DNA from 2 places in the Alteromonas sp. WD8-37 genome. Region 2 is predicted to be linked to the other one. Evidence: predicted binding sites of a transcription regulator. Region 2 holds the regulator's gene; the other holds the start of a gene.
What was found. The regulator sigma-54, encoded in region 2, starts transcription at its own class of promoters, with help from an activator protein. The targets are predictions, from matches to a motif close to GTTGGCACGNNNNTNGNNT.

Region 1: a site for sigma-54 is predicted at 5,337-5,355, ahead of fliE (flagellar hook-basal body complex protein FliE). Genes of this name have one in related genera too.

What each region holds. Positions count from the first base shown of each region.
Region 1 is NZ_JBUZOV010000002.1:486,573-494,039, forward strand. Features, by position in the region: gene ACTUJZ_RS07620 (flagellin N-terminal helical domain-containing protein) at 157-951, shown strand; gene ACTUJZ_RS07625 (sigma-54 dependent transcriptional regulator) at 1,100-2,572, shown strand; gene ACTUJZ_RS07630 (sensor histidine kinase) at 2,698-3,846, shown strand; gene ACTUJZ_RS07635 (sigma-54-dependent transcriptional regulator) at 3,843-5,189, shown strand; gene fliE (flagellar hook-basal body complex protein FliE) at 5,419-5,757, shown strand; gene fliF (flagellar basal-body MS-ring/collar protein FliF) at 5,773-7,467, shown strand, end outside.
Region 2 is NZ_JBUZOV010000002.1:226,972-234,438, forward strand. Features, by position in the region: gene rapZ (RNase adapter RapZ) at 1-335, opposite strand, end outside; gene ptsN (PTS IIA-like nitrogen regulatory protein PtsN) at 375-818, opposite strand; gene hpf (ribosome hibernation promoting factor) at 827-1,114, opposite strand; gene ACTUJZ_RS06455 (RNA polymerase factor sigma-54) at 1,151-2,629, opposite strand; gene lptB (LPS export ABC transporter ATP-binding protein) at 2,706-3,431, opposite strand; gene lptA (lipopolysaccharide transport periplasmic protein LptA) at 3,437-4,018, opposite strand; gene lptC (LPS export ABC transporter periplasmic protein LptC) at 3,987-4,550, opposite strand; gene kdsC (3-deoxy-manno-octulosonate-8-phosphatase KdsC) at 4,547-5,101, opposite strand; gene ACTUJZ_RS06480 (KpsF/GutQ family sugar-phosphate isomerase) at 5,101-6,069, opposite strand; gene ACTUJZ_RS06485 (calcium/sodium antiporter) at 6,076-7,032, opposite strand.

The sequences.
Region 1 (7,467 bases), 260 kb from region 2:
AGAAGAAGCTCAGGTAGTGCAGGGTGAGGCCAGCAATGGGTATCGACTGATACAAAATAGTATGTAAAAAAATACTCAAGGTTAACCTCAGGGCCCTGTAAGCCACGTGATGCTTTGCTAGGATACAATAGTATTGACTGACAAGAGTGCAGCATCATGCTTAACATTGATGGACACCGCCGAGAACTGACCAGCTTCACACAAAAGCAAACTGTGTCAGACAAGCAGCTGGCCAGCGGCAACAAAATCAACATCGCTGCTGATGGTGCGGCTGCACAACAAATCATTGAACGCTTAACCGCGCAAAGTGAAGGCAACCGCCAGGCCATCAGCAATGTGTATGATGGTATCTCCATGGCCCAGGTGGCCGAGGGTGGGCTGGCTGGCATCAATGACGATGTATCGCGTATCCGCCAGTTATCTCTGCAAGCCGGCAATGGCATGCTGAGCGATACCGACAAACAGGCGCTTCAGGCTGAAATCACCGCGCTGCAGGACAACATTTCTCAAACCGCAGAACACACCACTTTTGGCGGTAAGCCGTTATTGCAAAGTGACGGAGCCATTCAGTTTCAGGTTGGTGCCAATGCCGGCCAGCGGCAGGATATGCAAACCAATGATGTGGTGCGCGAGATTGCCGGCGTACTCAATATTGATATCACCCGCGGCACAGCCAGCGATGCGCTGGCCACAGCAGATCTAGCACTAGAAACAGTGGGGACATTGCGCAGTGAACTGGGCGCTGTACAAAATCAGCTGGCCGATACTGCGCGTAATCTAACCCAGGCGGATGTTAACACCGCCGCGTCTCGTAGCCGGTTGGCCGACCTGGATTATGCCCAGGCTGCTTCGCGACAAGCCGTGCTGGATGTGCAGGCGCGCGCTTCAACCACCCTGCAGGCCATGGCTAATCAGCAGCAGGGTCAGGTGCTGGCATTACTCAGTGAATGATCTAATAACTAATTGGTAATGGTGCTGCGCGTGCGGCTTTATTATCTGCAAAATAACACGATCAGTTGTTGCGCTGAGTGTGTTTGCCGCTACAATCATGCAGATGCGCTAGACTGTTAATAATAAAATCGCATCTTCCGGGGATTTAATGAAGGATATTCTGCTCGTTAGCGATAACGGCGAACTGATTCATAAGCTTGAAACCATTGTTTCGTTTATTGGAGAGCCTTGCTCAAGCTGTTCGTACAAAAGCTCTGTCGACTACTTAAAAACACATGTGGTCGATGCGGTGCTGCTTGATTTTTCATCGTCCAGTGCCCAGGAACTCATCCTTCAATTTCCGCATATTCCGTTTGTTGCGGTGGTCACCGAAGACCACGCGGTCGCTCCTGAGCGCAACCTGGTAGGTGCATGTACCTTACCACTGACTTATCCAATGTTGACGCAGGCCATCCACCGCTGTCAGGAATACAGCCGCCGATGCCCGGGATCCACCAAACCGTCAGGTGTAAAAACCCGCTTGTTCCGCTCCTTAGTGGGCCGCAGTAATGAAATTCAGGCGGTACGTCGGCTGGTTGAGCAGGTGGCGCCCACCGAAGCCACGGTCTTGATTTTAGGCGAGTCGGGCACCGGCAAAGAAGTGGTGGCACGCAATGTCCATTTTTTTTCCCCTCGTAAAGATGGCCCATTTATCCCGGTCAACTGTGGTGCTATCCCTGGCGAACTGCTGGAAAGTGAATTATTCGGCCATGAAAAAGGCGCGTTCACCGGCGCCATCAGTGCCCGCAAAGGGCGCTTTGAGCTAGCCGAAGGCGGCACCCTGTTTTTAGATGAAATTGGCGATATGCCGATGCAGATGCAGGTCAAATTGCTTCGGGTTTTACAGGAACGGACCTTCGAACGGGTGGGCGGCAGTACCCCCATCCGTTGTGATGTGCGCATTGTGGCAGCTACTCACCGCAATCTGGAAACCATGATCCAGGAAAACAAATTCCGTGAAGATTTGTTCTATCGGCTCAATGTGTTTCCCATCGACAGCCCGGCGTTGCGTGAACGTCGCGAAGATATCCCGTTATTGTTGCAAGAACTTATCAGCCGCATCCAGGGCGATGGCGTTGAAGGGGTGAGGTTCACCGAATTAGCGATTGCTTCTTTGATGGAACATCACTGGGGCGGCAATGTGCGTGAATTGTCTAACCTGGTGGAGCGATTAAGCATCCTGTATCCAGGTCAGATTGTAGATATTCAGGATTTGCCAGCAAAATACCAGTATGGCGAAGTGCAGGCCTATCAGCCTGAGTATCCCGAAGAGTTGCTGGAGCGCGATGCCTTTAATGAGCTGTTTGCCGAGTCGGCAGCGGCTGAAGACAGCCCGGCCGGGGGCGCTGAGCAGCGTGATACAGATATCGAACAAGAACCTGCTGCACCCGCTATGCTGGAAGACGGCGTGAATCTGAAAGAGTATCTCTCTGAGCTGGAAATCAACCTGATTATCCAGGCCTTGGAACAACAAGACTGGGTGGTTGCCCGCGCCGCAGATAAGCTGGGCATGCGCCGTACCACGCTGGTGGAAAAAATGCGCAAATACAATATTCAGCGCGACGAAAGCACAACGCCATAGTTTTGACTCTGTCGTTGCTGATATAAAACCTTCCTAACATTTTGAAAAGCCTATAAAATAATAGTGGCATAATACCTGCTTTGGTAAGACATTCATAAACGCGTCTGCTTTTTGACGAGGATGATATGGCATACCAGAGCACCCAGTGCGCTACTACTGTTTCTTCGACACCTTCCACAGTCTGGCCCGAAGCGGCTTTGCGCTCTGTGGCGTCAACGCGCGCTGAAGCGCCAGCTCAGGCAGATGTCGCTGAAGTGACCGCGTTGCGTCAGCAGGCAGATCGTTTATCGCATTTATTACAGGTAATGCCAGCCGGGGTAATTGTACTGGACGGGCAGGGAATTGTGCGCCAGGCCAACAGCCAGGCCACTGAACTGTTGGGCGAGCCGCTGGAAGGCGAAATCTGGCGTTCCGTAATTGCCCGTTCATTTAAACCGCGGGCTGATGATGGCCATGAAGTGTCGTTAATTGACGGCCGGCGGGTGAAGCTATCTATCACACCACTGGAAAAAGAGCCCGGTCAGTTAATTGTGCTTACCGATTTGACTGAAACCAGGCAGTTGCAGGCACGACTGAGTCACATGCAACGGCTATCCTCGCTAGGCAAAATGGTGGCCTCACTAGCCCACCAAATTCGCACCCCGCTGTCAGCCGCCATGCTATATGCGGCCAATCTGACCCGCCGGGAACTGGCACCCACCGATACCACTGCGTTTGCCGGCAAGCTGAACGCCCGGCTAAAAGATTTGGAAAGCCAGGTCAACGATATGTTGCTGTTTGCTAAATCCGGTGAAGAGCAGGTAGTCAGTCCCATCAGCCTGACCGACTTGCATATGGCCCTGGCTGACAATGCCACCAGTCTGGCCGACCAGGCGCAGGTGCAACTGCACTGGCAGGGCTTTTCCCAGCCTGCCCAGGTGATTGGTAACCTCACTGCTTTGCAAGGCGCGGTGCTGAATCTTATTCATAATGCCTGTCAGGTCAGCCCGGCGCACAGTGTGATCCATATCTGTGTCCAGGTGAGTGAGCAACAGCTTACCCTGGCCATCACCGATGCCGGACCGGGTGTGCCGGAGGCGCAGCAAAGCCAAATATTTGAACCGTTTTTTACCACCAAGTCTCACGGCACCGGCTTGGGGCTGGCCGTGGTGAAATCAGTGGCCAATGCCCATCAGGGCACCATCAAGGTAAGCAATGTGGCCACCGGCGGTGCATGTTTTAGCCTGACCCTGCCACAGCACAATACGTCCAGTCAGGCAGGAGAAACAGTATGAATCCAACCCGTATATTGATTGTTGAAGATGATGCCGGGCTGCGCGAGGCGCTGCTGGATACTCTGGCCTTATCGCGCTATGAGGTAACGGCTGCTGCCAGTGCGGAAGAAGCATTGGTGATGCTGGGCAAACAGCCCTATGACATGGTGGTCAGTGATATTCAAATGGCTAAAATGAGCGGGCTGGGGTTGCTTAAAGCCATTAAAAGCCGCTTTGCGCAGTTGCCTGTGTTGTTAATGACCGCTTATGCGTCTATTGATGATGCGGTGCAGGCCATGCGTGATGGCGCCACCGATTATCTTTCCAAACCTTTTGCCCCAGAAGTGTTGCTTAACCTCATCGAACGCTATGCTCCGGTGGCCAAAACATCTGGCACCACGCCGGTGGTGGGCGATCCGGCCAGTGTGCAATTACTGGAGCTGGCCCGCAAAGTGGCGCGCTCTGATGCTACTGTAATGGTGTTGGGGCCCAGTGGCTCGGGTAAGGAAGTCTTGTCCAAATATATCCACGATCAATCTACCCGCAGTGCCAGCCCGTTTGTGGCCATCAACTGTGCAGCCATTCCTGAAAATATGCTCGAAGCCACCTTGTTCGGTTATGAAAAAGGTGCCTTTACCGGCGCGGTGCAGGCCAGCCCGGGAAAATTTGAGCAGGCTCAGGGTGGCACCTTGCTGCTGGATGAGATCACCGAGATGGATCTGGCTCTGCAAGCCAAGCTGTTAAGGGTACTCCAAGAGCGCGAAGTCGAGCGGCTCGGCGGACGCAAAACGGTGCAGCTGGATGTGCGCGTGATCGCCACCAGTAACCGCGACCTGCGCCAGGCGGTGGAAGCCGGCACATTCCGCGAAGATTTGTATTACCGGCTCAATGTATTTCCCATCACCTGGGCCCCGCTGGCTCAGCGCCCGGGCGACATTGTACCACTGGCCGAGCATCTGATCCGTCGCCATGCCGCTAGCCAGCAACTCGGTGCTATCAGCCTGACTGCGGCGGCGCGCCATAAACTGGCCCAGCACGACTGGCCGGGCAATGTGCGTGAGCTGGAAAATGTGGTGCAACGGGCACTTATCTTATGTGCCGATCAACAAATCGACGCCAGCGATCTGATGATTGAAATGCACGATACACCGGTGATGACGGCAGCCAGTGCCAGTAACCCGGAGGATGATGCCAGCCGGTTGGGCTCAGAGCTGCGCCAGCAGGAACATCAAATCATTCTGGATACCCTGGAGGCCTGTAACGGCAAGCGCAAAGCAGTGGCCGAAAAGCTGGGGATCAGCCCGCGCACCCTGCGCTATAAGCTGGCTCGTATGCGCGACGATGGCATCGAACTGCCTGCTTAAGTAATCATGACACCCACCCAGCCGGGCCAACAACCCGACTGGGTGGTTTCGCCTGCCTGGCAATTAAACCTCTCAACATGGATTATCTCAGTCCGTCATTTTTTTGTCCTTTCTTGCCTATCTCATTGAAATGCTTGAATTATAAAAGTTGGCCTGACAGTTGCTTTGACCAGTCTATGCGTTGTTGTCAGACAAATTTCTGACAAGCCTACCCGTTTGGAGAGTTGCCATGGATATCAAAGCCAACAGTTTGTACCAGGAAATGCAGAGCATGATCGGGCAAAGCCGTCTTCAGGCTACCGAAATGCCCCAGTTGCAGCCGGCTCAGACCCAGCAACCCGCCGCCAGTGAATTTGCCACCATGCTCAAAGGTGCCATCGAAGGGGTTAATGATATGCAGATGAATTCTAAAGATCTGCAGCGCTCGTTTGAGATGGGCGATAAAAATGTCAGCCTGGCAGATGTGATGGTGGCCAAAGAAAAAGCCGGCATTGCCTTTGAAGCCACCGTACAGGTGCGCAACAAAGTGCTGGAAGCTTACAAACAAGTTATGAACATGCCGGTGTAATGAGGACTGACTCAGATGGCTGATACAGGTACAAACTTAACCGTCACAGACTCAGATAACATGAGCAGTGGCGCCTCTGCCAGTAACAAATCCAGTTTTATGGATTCGCTGGGCAGCGGAGACATGATGCGCCAGATGGCGCTGGTAGTGGTCCTGGTGATCTGTGTAGCCATTGCGGTGTTTATCCTGATTTGGGCGCAGGAGCCGGACTACCGGCCGCTGGCTAAAATGGAAACCGAAGAGCTTATTGAAACCCTCGATTACTTAGATGCCAACCAGATGGAATACAAACTGGAAGGCAATACCGTGTTCGTGCGTAACGATGAGTTTCAGAATATCCGCCTGGGTATGACACGTCAGGGCTTAAACCGCAGCAGCGATGCCGGCACCGATATCATCATGCAGGACATGGGATTTGGTGTGAGCCAGCGGGTCGAGATGGAGCGCCTTAAGCATGCCCGTGAGCAGCAGATTGCCGCGACCATCGAAGACATGTCGAGCATCAAAAAAGCCCGCGTGTTGCTGGCTATGCCGAAAGAAAATGTGTTTGCCCGCCGTGAGAAAAAAGCCAGTGCCACTGTGGTGCTGACCGCCCGTCGCGGTGCCACCATCAACGGTGAAGAAGTGGATGCGGTGGTCGATATTGTCGCCTCTGCTGTGCAAAGCATGGAACCGTCCAATGTAACGGTGACCGATAGCAACGGCCGTCTGCTTAACTCTGGTTCGCAGGACTCTACGAGTGCCCGGGCCCGCAAAGAATATGAGCTGGAGCGCAAGCGTGAACAGGAATATCTGGAAAAAATCGATGCAATCCTGATCCCCGTGCTGGGCATTGGCAACTACACCGCCCAGGTGGATGTGGCCATGGACTTTACCGCCATGGAGCAAACCCAGCGCAGCTACAACCCGGACCTGCCGGCGGTACGCAGTGAAATGGTGTATGAGCAAAACACCGTAGGTGGTGCCAATGGCGGTATCCCCGGCGCGCTGACCAACCAACCGCCAGGCGGCTCGGTGATCCCTGAAGAAGGCACAGGCCAGGGTGCTGGCAGCCCGGTGCCTGGCAGTAACCGCAAAGAACAAACCCGTAATTATGAGCTGGATACCACCATCAGCCACACCAAAAAACAAACCGGGGTGATCAGCCGCTTAAGTGTGTCGGTAGCGGTGGACTATACCCAAACTCAAGCCGAAGACGGCAGCACCGTGGCCGCGCCGCGAAAGCAGGAAGCGCTGTTAAATATTCGTCGTTTGTTGCAGGGCGGGCTGGGCTTTGATGTCACCCGGGGCGATTCATTAGAAGTGGTTAGTGTGCCCTTTACCCGCATGGATACCGGCAGCCTGGAAGAAACCCCGCTGTGGGAGCAGCCTAAGTTCTTGCCCATCCTGAAACTGGTGATGGGTGCCCTGGTCATCATTGTACTGATTGTGTTTGTTATCCGGCCGATGCTGCGCCGCCTCATTCATGGCGACGACACCAAGGATGCCGAGGACTTTGATGCCGACGAAGGACTGGACCTGGGCGATGAAACCATTAGTATGCTTAGCTCAGATTTTGATGAAGGCCAGGTGGGCTTTGCCTCTGACGGTTCATTGATGTTGCCTGATTTGCATAAAGATGAAGATGTATTAAAAGCAGTGCGCGCACTGGTCGCCAATGAGCCTGAGTTGTCTGCTCAGGTGGTCAAAGGCTGGTTGATGCAGGACGAG
Region 2 (7,467 bases):
AGCGATTTATTCATCTTAGCCAGCGGGTGCAAGCGGCGGGTTTCACTAAACCGTTTTACCAGGATATCGTCGCTGGCATCGATATACACCACGGTCATGCCCCAGGATTCGGGCAAATAATCGAGGATTTCCACCAGTTCATTGGGATCTTTGGGCAGGTTACGCACATCAATGCTGACCGCGACCTGATCATATTCTTCAGACACCGAATGGGTCAGCGCAGGCAATAAATTGACCGGGATATTATCGACACAGTAATAGCCTAAATCTTCCAGCGCCCGCAGCGCCACCGATTTACCTGAACCAGAACGGCCACTGATGATGATAAGTTTCAACGCGTGTCTCCCTGCCGTATGCAACTAGGATGCTGTGATTTATTGTAGTGCTGTGACTATATCATCACTGGTGGCAGCGCGGCGAATGGCTTTTACGGTTTCTTTATCATTTAGTTTACCGGCCACCATGGCCAGCGTTTGCAGATGTCCTTCGGTTTGTTCTTCAGGAACCAGCAGGGTAAAAAAGATATCCACCGGCTTATTGTCGATGGCATCAAAGTCGATGGCTGGCTCACTGGTTACCACAATGGCGATAACGCGGTCTAAGCCTGGCAGGCGGCCGTGGGGCAGGGCAATACCATTACCGATGCCGGTGCTACCCATGCGCTCACGGTTGAGCAAACTGGAGAGCACAGTACCTTGCTCGATCTCAGGATTGTTCTGGGCAGCGATGTCGCTGATGATCTCCAGAATCCGTTTCTTACTATTGCACTGGACCGCACATTTTGTGCGGTCCAGGCTGACAAGGGTTTGAATATCCATACCAGACATTAGTGTTTTTTCAGTTTTTCCTTATGCTTGATAACCTGGCGGTCGAGCTTATCAATCATACTGTCAATGGCGGCATACATATCCGTATTCTCGGACGATGCAAATACCTCTGCACCGCTTAAATGAACCGTAGCTTCAGCTTTTTGTGTCAATTTTTCAACATTCAAAATGACATGCACATTAGAAATGTGGTCAAAATGGCGTTCCAGCTTACTAAATTTTGAATCGACATAGTTACGCAAAGAATCAGTGATCTCAACATGATGACCAGTAAGGTTTATTTGCATATTTCGTCTTCCTTATTGTGAAGCTCGCCTTTACTGCTAGATAAGGCTCTTGCGTTGGTTAGACGGGGGAATCGATAACGACTCCCGGTATTTTGCAATTGTCCGCCGGGCAACTTTAATGCCTTGCTCGGCCAACAATGTCGCAATTTTGCTGTCGCTTAACGGTTTGCTGGGGGTCTCAGCGGCCACCAGTTTTTTGATTAAAGCACGAATCGCAGTGGAAGAACATTCCCCGCCGGATTCTGTAGCTACATGGCTGGAGAAAAAGTACTTCAGCTCAAAAATACCGCGCGGCGTGTGCATGTATTTTTGCGTGGTAACACGTGAAATGGTGGACTCGTGCATATCGACCATCTCGGCCACATCATTAAGCACCATTGGCTTCATCATTTCCGGGCCGTGCTCAAAAAACGCCATCTGCTGCTGCACAATACAATTGGCCACTTTCAAAAGGGTTTCATTGCGCGATTCTAAGCTTTTGATAAACCACTTGGCTTCCTGCATATGCGAACGAATAAACTGCGAGTCGCTGCTATTACGCGCGCGCCGGCTCATTGCGGCATATTGCTGATTTACACTTAATTTGGGCAGGCTGTCCGGGTTTAGTTCCACATTCCAGCGCCCATTTTTTTTGCTTACTGACACATCGGGAATGACATATTCAGGCTCTTTGGTCACCAGCGCGCTACCCGGGCGTGGATTTAGGGTTTGCAGCAACCGCATGGCTTCACGCAACTGGTCTTCTTTCAAACGGGTCTTGCGCATCAGGGTACGGTAATCTTTGCTGCCTAATAAATCCGAATATTCCTGCAGTAGCATGGTGGCTTCGGCTACCCATGGGGTGTCTGGAGCAAACTGCTTTAATTGCACCAGCAGACATTCCTGCGGCGTACGTGAGCCAGAGCCAATGGGGTCAAACATCTGAATGCGTTTAAGCACACATTCCACCTCATCGGCTTCCACCAGCTCTTCCATGTCTTCATCGTTGACGCTTTGTAGAATGTCGTCAACAGTCACGGTCAGGTAACCCGACTCGTCAATGGAGTCGATGATAGCGGTGGCAATCGCCCGGTCGGTGTCTGAAAAATGGGTCAGACGCATCTGCCACAGCAGGTGGTCCTGAATATTTTCGGTGGTTTCGCCCTGAAACACTTGGTCTTCATCATTACTGGGGCCGGGCGCAGGCGCCGACGAGGCCGAATAGTATTCGTCCCAGGTGCTGTCGATGGGCAACTCATCAGGTAAATCGTTTTTTTCCAGCGCTTCGCCAGAGTCTAAATTGTCTGACGTACTGGCGGTGGCATCGGCCCCGTCACTGTCGCTATCGAGGTTATTCTTTTCGCTGACCTCGTTATCGCCAGACTCATCCACTTCCAGTAACGGATTGGAATCAAGCGCTTCCTGAATTTCCTGTTGCAGATCCAACGTCGACAGTTGCAACAACTTGATAGCCTGCTGCAATTGCGGCGTCATGGTTAACTGTTGACTAAATTTTAGCTGTAAAGATGGTTTCATCTACGTCTTATTTAAAATTCTGGTACGCGTTTACAAAAAAGGTGACAGATGCGGCTAACAACAGTGTTTGCTTAAACTATAGCCTGAATTGTTCACCCAGGTATACATCCCGTACTTTCTGGTTGCTTAATACTTGTTCAGCACTGCCCTGGGCAATTAGCTCACCATGACTAACGATATACGCTTCTTCACAGACATCGAGGGTTTCGCGCACATTATGATCAGTGATCAAAATACCGATACCGCGGTCACGCAAATGCTGAATAATTTTTTTAATGTCGTTTACTGATATAGGGTCAACACCGGCAAAGGGTTCATCCAGTAAGATAAACTGTGGGTCGGCGGCCAGCGCGCGGGCAATCTCTACCCGGCGTCGCTCCCCGCCTGACAAACTCATCCCTGTACTATTACGTATATGGTTGATATTGAATTCATCAAGTAGCGCATCGGCTTCTTCTTCACGTTTGTCGGCCGACAAATCTTTACGGGTTTCCAAAATGGCCATGATATTTTCAAGCACGGTCAGTTTGCGAAAAATCGACGCTTCCTGCGGCAGATACCCAATACCCTTGCGAGCGCGTTCGTGCATCGGCTGGTGAGTCAGCTCATGCTCATCAATGGCAATTTTGCCTTTATCCAGCGGCACCAGACCCACAATCATGTAAAAGGTTGTGGTTTTACCGGCCCCGTTCGGGCCCAGCAGACCAACGATTTGACCGGTCGAGACCGCTAGGCTGACATCGGTCACCACCTGGCGGGATTTATATGCCTTGGCCAGATTGGAGGCTGTCAATGTTGCCATAGTTGTTAGTTACCTTTACTGCGCGATTGTGAGTTGTCTTGTTTGTCCTCAGCAGCCTTTTTTTGCCCATCGCTAAGCTGTTTTACGGCATTGGGACGAAAGATTGTCTTGACCCGGCTTTCTTTATCATCAGAGCTGCTGGTTGCCAGCAATTGCTCTTTAACCATGTCATAGGTGATGGTGTCGCCCTGCACCATACTGGTGTTCTGGCGGATCTGAGCATTGCCTGACATAGAGATAGTGCGCTTATCGACTTCATAACGCAGTTCATTGGCCTGGGCCTGCACCTTGCTGCCATCATCCATGGTTTGCGAATAGGTGGCCGGATTACCGCGGGCAATCATAATTTCACGGCCTTGTCCCTGCTGTGCATTCACCTCGACCTCATCGGCCTGGATGGTCAGCGACCCCTGGGTAATGACCACATTGCCTTTAAACCGCGTGATCTTGTTTTTGCCGTCCATCGACTGCGTGCGGGCGTCCACCGCAATGGGTTTTTGAAAATCGGCGGAGCCGGCATAGGCAGCAGGGCTGCTCAACGCCAGGGCCACTGCACTAGCGGCCAGTAGAGTAAACAGTTTGTACATGGTCAATTAACTCATATTCCTGGGTGCGAAGATCGCCTGTGATGCCATTGCTTTTTACCGTGAATTCAACACCGTGAATTGCCACCGGCTGATTGCTCGACAAGGTTTTATCTTCTAAATTAATCCTAATAAAATCAGTAGTTATACGGCTGACATACTCATTTGGCTGTAAACTTTTTACGATGACATCGGCTTCCAGCTCAATCAAATTATTGTTGTATAGCGTGCCTTCTTTGGCGGTCACCTGCCATGGGCTTTCGCCGCTGTCCATGTAGACGGTGTACTGGGGTTTGCCAAATAGTACAAAGCCCAGCTGGTCATAATGTTCCATGCTGGTGGCAAAAACCCTGTGATTAAGTTTGCCCTGCGCATCATACAAGGTGGTGGTCAGATTTTTGGCTGTGTACGCCGGCTTTAGCGCGTCACTGGTGGCCCCGTCCGGTAACCCTGGCGGTTCGGCCAACCACACCGGCAAATACACCAGCAGCACCAGCGTAAACAGCGCCGCAATGGTTAAGCCTAAACGGCTCATACACTGGCACCGCGGGTATGATGGTCTTCACCTTTTGCCTGTAAGATCACATCACACAATTCGCGTACTGCGCCAAAGCCACCCGGCTTGGTCAGTACCCAGTTGGCTGCAGCGGCCACCCGGGGGTGTGCATCTTTGACCGCCACCTTAGTGTCGGCAAACGAATACATGCCTAAATCCGGCACATCATCACCAATGGCGGCGACCTCTGACGGACTTAAATCCAACTCATCCAGCAGCGCCGACAGGGCACTGGCCTTATCTTCGGCGCCCTGCACTATGTGCTGAACGCCCAGAGCCTGCATGCGCTGACTCACGATATTAGAAGAGCGCCCGGTGATAACAGCAACCTTTGTGCCACTATTTATCAGCGCTTTGACCCCAAAGCCATCGCGGGTATGAAAAGCCTTAAGTTCTTCGCCATCATTGCCCAGATAAATGCGGCCATCAGAAAACACCCCATCCACATCACACACCAGCAATTGCAGGCGGCGCAAGCGATCAAAGGTTTGCTCATCAATCATGCCGTAATGAGTGACTACACGTGACATTATAAAACTCCGGCTTTTAAAAGCATGTGCATGTTAAAGGCGCCCACCGGACGACGCTTGGCATCGACCACCATCAGGGCTGTAATTTTATGTGTTTCCATCAGATTCAGGGCTTCCACCGCTAGTATTGCCGCATCGACAGTTTTGCCGCCCCGGGTCATCACCTGGCTGATTGGCGTTTGATGAATATCGACCCGGGCATCCAGCACCCGGCGTAAATCGCCATCGGTAAAGACTCCGGCCAGGATGCCACTGTCATCAATGATCCCGGTCATGCCCAGGCCTTTGGTGGAAATCTCCAGCAAGGCGGCACTGACCGTGGCGTTTGCGTCAACCAGTGGCAAGGCCTGCCCCTGCAGCATCAAATCTTCGACTTTCAATAATAGCTTACGGCCAAGGCTGCCGCCTGGATGGGATAGGGCAAAATCGTTAGACGTAAAGCCACGGGCATCCAGCAGTGCGATGGCCAGGGCATCGCCGAGCACCAGCGTGGCGGTGGTGCTGGCGGTGGGAGCCAGATTCAGCGGGCAGGCTTCCTGGGCCACCTGAATATTTAATACCACATCGGCATGCTGGCCTAAACTGCTGGCCTGGCTGTTAGTCATGGCGATGACCGGCACCCCCAGGCGCTTAACCACTGGTAGCAGGTTTAATAGTTCACTGGTTTCACCGGAATTTGAAATGGCCAGCAGAACATCGTCTTTACCCAGCATGCCGAGGTCGCCATGGTTAGCCTCTCCCGGGTGCATAAAAAACGCCGGTGTGCCAGTGCTGGCCAGGGTCGCAGCGATTTTGTGGCCAATATGGCCCGACTTGCCCATGCCGCTGACCACCACCTTGCCCTGACAGCCCATTAACAGGCGACAGGCACTGACGAAGTGACTGTCTAAGCGTTCGTGCAATGCCGTGATGGCATCGGTTTCTATGTCAATCACGCGCCGGGCTGACGCTAAAAATGAATCGTGCATACCCTGTTACCCAAATAGCCAATACTGGTAGCCCAAAAAGGCCGCGAGCAGTAAGCTGCCTTCGAGCCGGCCGATTTGTTTTTTGCCGATAATGCTAAAACTAAAGAAAAACAGCATGCCGGTGAGTCCGGCCATCACAAACATATCGCGGTTATACACATCCGGGTCAACCGGACCGGGCGCGATCAGGCCAGGCATACTTAATACCGCTAGCAGGTTGAAAATGTTTGAGCCAATGATATTGCCCAGGGCCAGATCATCTTCACCTTTCATCACCCCGGCAATACTGGCAGCTAACTCTGGCAGGCTGGTTCCCAGCGCAATGATGGTCAGGCCGATGACCAGGTCACTGATGCCAAAGTAGCGAGCGATAAAAACCGCCGAATCGACAATATAATTAGCACTTAAAGGTAACAACACCAGGCCGATGCCGATCCACATCACCGCAGTGCCAGTGTTGACCCCAGAGGGGATCTCATCAGCGGTTTCGGCCATCAGTGGGTCTTCTTTATCCACCTGCAGCGATAACCAGGCCATGCCGGCCAGGACAAAGATAAACAGCCCAAACAAAATCAGGCCTTCAATGTGAGCCAGCTTGCCATTGTACAAAAAGCCCATGGCCAGAAGGGTGATGAGCAGCAAAGCCGGCATTTCGCGTTTTAAGGTGGTGGAAGAGACCACTAACGGTTTGACTAACACAGTGATGGCCAGCACCAGACCAATGTTGGTGATATTTGAACCCAGCGCATTACCCACAGCGGTATCTGGAGAGCCGTTCACTGAGGCAATCAGTGATACCACAATTTCTGGCGCCGATGAGCCCATGGCCACAATGGTCAGGCCGATCATCATCGGCGAGATGCCAATGTTTTTCGCCAGGGCTGAAGCACCGTACACAAAACGATCCGCCGCCCAGCTAAGAATCACCAGTCCGATAATGAATATGAAAACCTGTAACAGCACGCTGAATTCTATGATGATGAGTTTGCAGCGATTGTCGCAGAATCAACAGCTTTTGCCTATGGCTATCGCAACAAATCCCGCTGCCTGGGCTTATCGCCCGGCGCATTTATTTGAGATGGGTGTCCAGTGAGGAAGGTGGGTGTCCAGTGAAGGGGGTGGGTGTCCAGTGAAGGGGGGGGGTGTCCAGTGAAGGAGGTGGGTGTCCAGCGAAGGAGGTGGGTGTCCAGTGAGGAAGGTGGGTGTCCAGTGAGGAAGGTGGGTGTCCAGTGACAGGGCCACAATGTGTGTGGCTCAGGCAACACCGGGGGACAGATATAGTGGCGGTTGGTCGTGCAAATTGATCAATTGGTCGGCAAGGTGAATAGCTGACGGTGGAAGAACGGTCTTAAATCTTCATATGCAGGCACCTGGCCCGACACTTGCTTTGAGCCAGGT